One region of the Bradyrhizobium sp. 63_E2_N1_3 genome, then DNA from elsewhere that is predicted to be linked to it. Evidence: predicted binding sites of a transcription regulator. Region 1 holds the regulator's gene; the other holds the start of a gene.
The links. Region 1 encodes PhoB, which activates phosphate uptake and scavenging genes when phosphate is short. Its sites were predicted from a motif close to TGTCATNNANCTGTCAT; they were not measured.

Region 1 (3,362 bases):
CGAAGGTGATGATGCGGTAACGTTCCGGATGACCCTTGGAGAAGTGATGATGGCGGACCAGCTTGATCACACCTTCCAGCGCTTCGGCGCCGGAATTGCAGAAGAACACGAAGTCCGCGAAGCTTTCGTTGCACAGACGCGCGGCGAGCTTCTCGCCGTCCGGGCTCTGGAACAGGTTCGACATGTGCCAGAGTTTGGTGGCCTGCTCTTGCAACGCCTTGACCAACGCAGGATGAGCATGGCCGAGCGCATTCACCGCCACACCCGAGGTGAAATCGAGATAGCGATCGCCATTGGTCGCAATCAGCCAGCAGCCTTCACCGCGCTCGAAACCGAGGTCGGACCTGGCGAAAACGGGGAGCAAATGCGGCGCTGCGCTGTTAGTCATGACGATCACTTGAATGTTGCGGACGGTGTGAGCGTGCATTGCGCAACGCACCATTGACCGGCCCGGAAAACGAAACGTGCCGCCTTTTAAGGGCGGCACGCCTGACTATCTTATGCCTGGTGAAACCGGTGTCAATGCCGCCCGGAAAGCCTCGCGAAACGCAGAATCCGTAGTCTTGCGGTGGCGATTTTGCGTATTTCCGCCACGGAACATGTGGAAGCGAGTCGGCGGACTCTTGCGCGTGAGTCACGCCATATTGTAGCGTTTGGCTTGTCAGATACGACATCTCGTGCAGCAGTTCTGATCCTCTAAGTCCTCATGTACCGGCGTAAGCGTTCGGGCGCATCTGGTGCGCCCGGCGAGCCTTAAGGGATTCTGGCGGCACGGGTTTTTCGAAGCTTAGGCATTCGCCGTGCGGCCGCCAGGATGGCAGGCGCCGGCGAAGGAAAGGGTGCAATGACCGTTTTGACCTGGTCGGATGATCGCGTCGAGCAGCTGAAAAAGCTCTGGGAGGCCGGACTTTCGGCCAGCCAGATCGCCGCTGAACTCGGCAATGTGACCCGCAATGCCGTAATCGGCAAAGTGCACCGGCTCGGCCTGTCGGGCCGCGCCAAGAGCCCTTCATCGGCAGCGCCGCGGCCGCGCAAGGCGCGCCCCGCCCAGCACATGATGCGGGTGACACGCCCGATCGCGCGCGGCAACACCGCGCTGGCGCAGGCCTTCGAAGTCGAGGTCGAGGCCGAACCGGTCACCTACGACAACGTCGTGCCGATGAGCCAGCGGCTGTCGCTGCTGGAGCTGAACGAGGCCACCTGCCACTGGCCGGTCGGCGATCCCTCGAGCCCGGATTTCTTCTTCTGCGGCGGCAAGGCGCTCTCCGGCCTGCCCTACTGCGCCCAGCACTCGCGCGTGGCGTATCAGCCCGCGGCCGATCGCCGGCGCGCGCCGGCGAAGCCGGGTCCGCGCTGAAGTCGTTCTGAGCTCAGAAAGGAGCCGTCACACGATGGCGGCTCAACAAATCCGATGTCGTCCCGGACAAGCGCGCCTCGAGCGCGCGCAGATCCGGGACCCTTAACCACCGCAAGATGTGGCTACGGGGACTCGGAGTTACCTTTTCACAAAATAACCGCTCGCTGTGGGTGTCCCGGACCCGCGCTTGCGCTTGTCCGGGACGACACCGAGAGTGTGGCCGCAGCTCACCGAGCTACGCCTGCTCCGCCTTCGCAAAGCGATCGTCCAGTGCGTAGCCCGCGCCGCGGACGGTGCGGATCGGGTCCTGCTCGCGGCCGAGATTGAGCAGCTTGCGCAGGCGGCCGATATGGACGTCGACGGTGCGCTCGTCGATGTAGATGTCACGGCCCCAGACGCTGTCGAGCAGCTGCTCGCGCGAGAACACGCGGCCGGGATGCTCCAGGAAGAACTCCAGCAGGCGATATTCGGTCGGACCGAGATCGATCGGCCGGCCCGAGCGCGCCACGCGGCGCTTGTCGCGGTCGAGCTCGATGTCGCCATAGGCGAGCACGGTGGCGAGCCGCTCGGGGCTGGCGCGCCTGAGCAGGCCCTTCACGCGTGCCAGCAGCTCCGGCACCGAGAACGGCTTGACGATGTAGTCGTCGGCGCCGGTCGCAAGGCCCCGCACCCGCTCGCTCTCCTCGCCGCGCGCGGTGAGCATGATGATCGGGAGCTGCTTGGTCTCGGGCCGGGTGCGCAGCCGCCGGCACAGCTCGATGCCGGAGAGGCCCGGCAGCATCCAGTCGAGCACGATCAAATCGGGGATGTGCTCCTTGAGGCGGGTGTCGGCGTCGTCGCCGCGCATCACCGTCTCGACGTCATAGCCGTCGCCTTCGAGGTTGTAGCGGAGAAGCTCGGTGAGAGCTTCCTCGTCCTCAACCACCATAATGCGTGCGCCCATGGTGTTCGTCGCTCCTTAAGTGTTCGGGACCGTCGTGGCGAAGGTCGTCATGTCGCCCTTCGGCCGCTTGTCGGTGATCGCCTGGCCCTCGATCATGTAGAACACGGTCTCGGCGATGTTGGTGGCGTGGTCACCGATGCGCTCGATGTTCTTGGCGCAGAACATCAGATGGATGCAGAACGAGATGTTGCGCGGATCCTCCATCATGTAGGTGAGGAGCTCGCGGAACAGCGAGGTGCAGATGGCGTCGACTTCCTCGTCGCCCTTCCACACCGCCATCGCCGCCGGCAGATCGTGCGCGGCATAGGCATCCAGCACCGACTTGACTTGTTGCTGCACGAGGTCGGTCATGTGCTCCAGACCGCGGAACAGCTTGAGCGGATGGAAATCCGTCTCCAGCGCCGCGACGCGCTTGCCCATGTTCTTGGCGAGGTCGCCGATCCGCTCGAGATCGGTCGCGACGCGCATGGCGCCGACGATCTCGCGCAGATCCACCGCCATCGGCTGGCGGCGCGCGATGGTGAGAACGGCGCGCTCCTCGATCTTCTTCTGGAGCGCGTCGAGCTCGGCGTCGATGGTCACGACGCGCTGGCCGAGCGCGACGTCGCGGCGGATAAGCGCGTCGACGGAATCGACGATCATGCGCTCGGCGATGCCGCCCATCTCGGCGACCAGGCGCGTGAGCTCCTGGAGGTCGGTGTCGAAGGCCTTTGCGGTATGTTCAGAACCCATGTTCCGTCTCCTCAGCCGAACCGGCCGGTGATGTAATCCTGCGTGCGCCGGTCGGTCGGCGACGTGAAGATCTTGCTGGTGTCGTCGAACTCGATCAGCTCGCCGAGATACATGAAGGCGGTCTTGTCGGAGACGCGCGCCGCCTGCTGCATGTTGTGGGTGACGATCGCGATCGTGTAGTTCTCGGACAGCTCCTGGATCAGCTCCTCGACCTTGGCGGTCGAGATCGGGTCGAGCGCCGAGCAGGGCTCGTCGAACAAGATCACCTCGGGCCGCACCGCGACCGTGCGGGCGATGCAGAGGCGCTGCTGCTGGCCGCCGGAGAGCGAC
Region 2 (3,362 bases), 5.5 Mb from region 1:
CGGCAGGGCCGATTGGGAGGAGATGTTCGGTCATGCCTGATGTTATCGCGCCGGACGAGGCGCGGGGCAAGACACCTGCGCGCGATGAACCTTGGTTTTCAGGCTACGAAACTAACCGGCTCCGCCCCATTCCTGCCAGGAAGCACCGCGCCAACCGCCTTGATGCTGTCCACAAACGCCCTCGCCGAGGCCTCCCAGGTGTAATTGGCGGCGAATTCGACGCAGTCCTGCCGGGAGACGTCGAGCGCCGCGAAGCAGGCGTTGCGCAGATCATGATCGAGGGCGCCGACCGGTGCATCGCCGATCACGTCGCGAGGGCCCTTCACCGGGAAGGCCGCGACCGGCAGGCCGCTGGCGAGCGCTTCCAGCAGGACCAGGCCGAACGTGTCGGTCTTGCTGGGGAACACGAACACGTCGGCCGCAGCATAGATTGCCGCCAGCGCCTCGCCGTGCTTCTCGCCCAGGAAGATCGCATCCGGATAGGCTTCTTCCAGCGCGACCCGCGCCGGGCCGTCGCCGACGATCACCTTGGTGCCGGGCAGATCGAGATCGAGAAACGCCTCGAGATTCTTCTCCACCGCGATCCGGCCGACCGAGAGAAACACTGGCGCCGGCAGGCAGAGGTCGATCCCACGGGGGTGGAACAGGCTCGTGTCGACGCCGCGCGGCCACAGCACGACGTTGTCGAAGCCACGTTCACCAAGCTCGCGGGCGAGCGCAGGCGTCGCCGCCATCACGGCGCGGCTGGGCGCGTGAAATCGGCGCAGCGCCCGCCAGATCAGGGATTCCGGAACCGGCACGCGGGCGCGGACATATTCGGGAAAGCGGGTGTGGAAGCTGCTCGTGAACGGCAGCTTGCGCTGGCGGCAGTAGCGGCGGACCATCAGGCCGATCGGCCCCTCCGTCGCGATGTGGATGCTGTCGGGGCGCGCCTCTTCGATCAGCTTCGCGATTCGCGCCGGGCGCGGCATGGCGAGCCGCACGTCGCGGTAGCTCGGCATCGCAAAGGTGCGGAACGATTGCGGCGTCAGGAACGTGAACTCGACGCCGAGCCCCTTGGCGGCGTCTGCGAGCTTGGTCAGCGTCCGAACCACACCATTGACTTGCGGGTGCCAGGCGTCGGTCGCGACCAGGATGCGCATCAAGCGGCCCTTGCTGCGACCTGCGGGACCTGTGCCGGCTTCCGCGCCTGATCTGCCCAGGTGATGATCTCGAAATGACCGTCGTCATGCTCGACCAGCGCCGTGCAGCTCTCGACCCAGTCGCCGCAGTTCATGTAGCGGATGCCGGCCTCGTCGCGGATCACGGCATAGTGGATGTGGCCGCAGATCACGCCGTCGGCGTCGTGACGCCGCGCTTCGGCGGCGAGCGCCTGCTCGAACGCGCCGATATAGTTGACGGCGTTCTTGACCTTCTGCTTGGCCCATTGCGACAGCGACCAATAGGGCACCTTGAACATGCGCCGGAAGAAGTTGACGAAGCGATTCATCTGGATCGCGAAGTCGTAGGCCTTGTCGCCGAGATGGGCGAGCCAGCGCGCGTTCTGCACCACGAGATCGAAGATGTCGCCGTGGATGACGAGGTAGCGCTTGCCGTCCACGCCGGTGTGGACGGTGTTCTCGACCACGTCGATGCCGCCGAAATGCGTGCCGTAATAGTTGCGCAGGAATTCGTCGTGATTGCCGGGAATGTAGATGACCTTGGCGCCCTTCCGCGCCTTGCGCAGCAGCTTCTGGACCAGGTCGTTATGCGACTGCGGCCAGTGCCAGCTCGATTTCAGCGCCCAGCCGTCGACGATATCGCCGACGAGATAGATCGTATCGGCATCGTGGTAGCGAAGGAAGTCGAGCAGAAGGTCGGCTTGAGAACCGCGGGCTCCGAGATGAACGTCGGAGATGAACAACGTGCGAAAGCGCCTTTCAGGGCCCTCGTCACTCACATCGTAACTTCCCATGCGACAGCCTGTAACAATATCCCGTGACAGGGGGATGACCAATGAACCTTTGAGGCACCCTCGGATACGAATCAAACCTCGCCTCGCCCGCCCCGCGAATATCAGTCGCATGCGACAATCAGGCGACATGACGCCGCAACGGCCTCCGCAAGACCCCGGAACCGATGGCTGAACAGGTTAACGGCAGCGGTCCCGCGCGCCGCCGGCGGTGCGCTCGCGGCCCGGATCAGTAAAATTTGTGGAAATGATGGATCGGCCCGTGGCCGTGGCCGACGCTGAAGCGGTCGGCGGCCGCGATCGCTGCGCTGATCCAGGCCTTGGCGTTCCGCACGGCCCGCGCGAGATCCTCGCCCCTGGCAAGCCCCGCCGCGACGGCCGAGGACAGCGAGCACCCCGTGCCGTGGGTGTTGCGGGTGGCGACGCGCGGCGCCACAAGCGCGATCGTGTTCTCGGCCTCGACGAGATAGTCGATGCTTTCGGCGCCCTCGCCGTGCCCGCCCTTGATCAGGACCGCGCGGCAGCCCAGCGCCAGCAGCCGGCGCCCCTGGCTCTCGATCTCGGCCTCGCGTGTCGCGACGGGCTCGTCGAGCAGAGCCGCGGCCTCGGGCAGGTTGGGCGTGATCACCGACGCCAGCGGCATCAGCTTCCTGCGCAGGGCTTCCACGGCCTCCGCGGCGAGCAGGCGATCGCCCGAGGTTGCGACCATCACGGGATCGAGCACGATATGCCCCGGCTTCCAGCGCGACAGCGCCGCTGCGATCGCATCGATGCTGGCGGCCTGCGCCACCATGCCGATCTTCACCGCGCCGACCTCGAGATCGGAAAACACGGCATCGATCTGCGCGGTGACGAAGTCGGCAGGCACCGCGTGGATGCCGGTGACGCCTTTTGTGTTCTGCGCCGTCAGCGCCGTGATGGCGGAGGCGCCATAGACGCCGAACGCGGCAAAGGTCTTCAGGTCGGCCTGGATGCCGGCGCCGCCGCTCGAATCGGAGCCGGCGATGGTGAGCGCCACAGGCGTCGTCATGGGGCGATTTTCCGCGTTTTTGAGGCCATCGCCCCGTCCTAGCGCGCACCCCGGTCGCCCGCAAGTTCGCTTGCTAAATCCGGCCGGTTTTGGCCTATTAGCCGCCAGATATGCTTCGGAGTGACTGCAATGGTTCCTTTTTTCGTCCAGATCAAATGCAAGCTCGGCCAGTCCTACACGGTCGCCAACGCGCTTGCCGAAGCCGAGATCGCCTCCGAGATCTACTCCACGGCCGGCCATTACGATTTGCTGGTGAAGTTCTACGTCGACAAGGACACCGACATCGGCCACTTCATCAACGAGAAGGTGCAGGTGCTGCCGGGCATCCAGGACACCCTCACCATCATCACCTTCAAGGCGTTTGGCGCAAGCTAGGGTTTG

Region 2: the regulator PhoB is predicted to act here: its motif matches at 1,978-1,994, upstream of AB7531_RS14485 (UDP-2,3-diacylglucosamine diphosphatase).

Annotation. Positions count from the first base shown of each region.
Region 1 covers NZ_CP197235.1:8,605,596-8,608,957, forward strand. The annotation lists gene AB7531_RS40970 (aspartate aminotransferase family protein) at 1-388, opposite strand, end outside; gene AB7531_RS40975 (GcrA family cell cycle regulator) at 845-1,357, shown strand; gene phoB (phosphate regulon transcriptional regulator PhoB) at 1,593-2,300, opposite strand; gene phoU (phosphate signaling complex protein PhoU) at 2,316-3,032, opposite strand; gene pstB (phosphate ABC transporter ATP-binding protein PstB) at 3,044-3,362, opposite strand, start outside.
Region 2 covers NZ_CP197235.1:3,135,458-3,138,819, reverse strand. The annotation lists gene AB7531_RS14495 (threonine/serine dehydratase) at 1-34, opposite strand, end outside; gene AB7531_RS14490 (glycosyltransferase family 4 protein) at 99-1,142, opposite strand; gene AB7531_RS14485 (UDP-2,3-diacylglucosamine diphosphatase) at 1,142-1,954, opposite strand; gene thiD (bifunctional hydroxymethylpyrimidine kinase/phosphomethylpyrimidine kinase) at 2,181-2,981, opposite strand; gene AB7531_RS14475 (Lrp/AsnC ligand binding domain-containing protein) at 3,111-3,356, shown strand.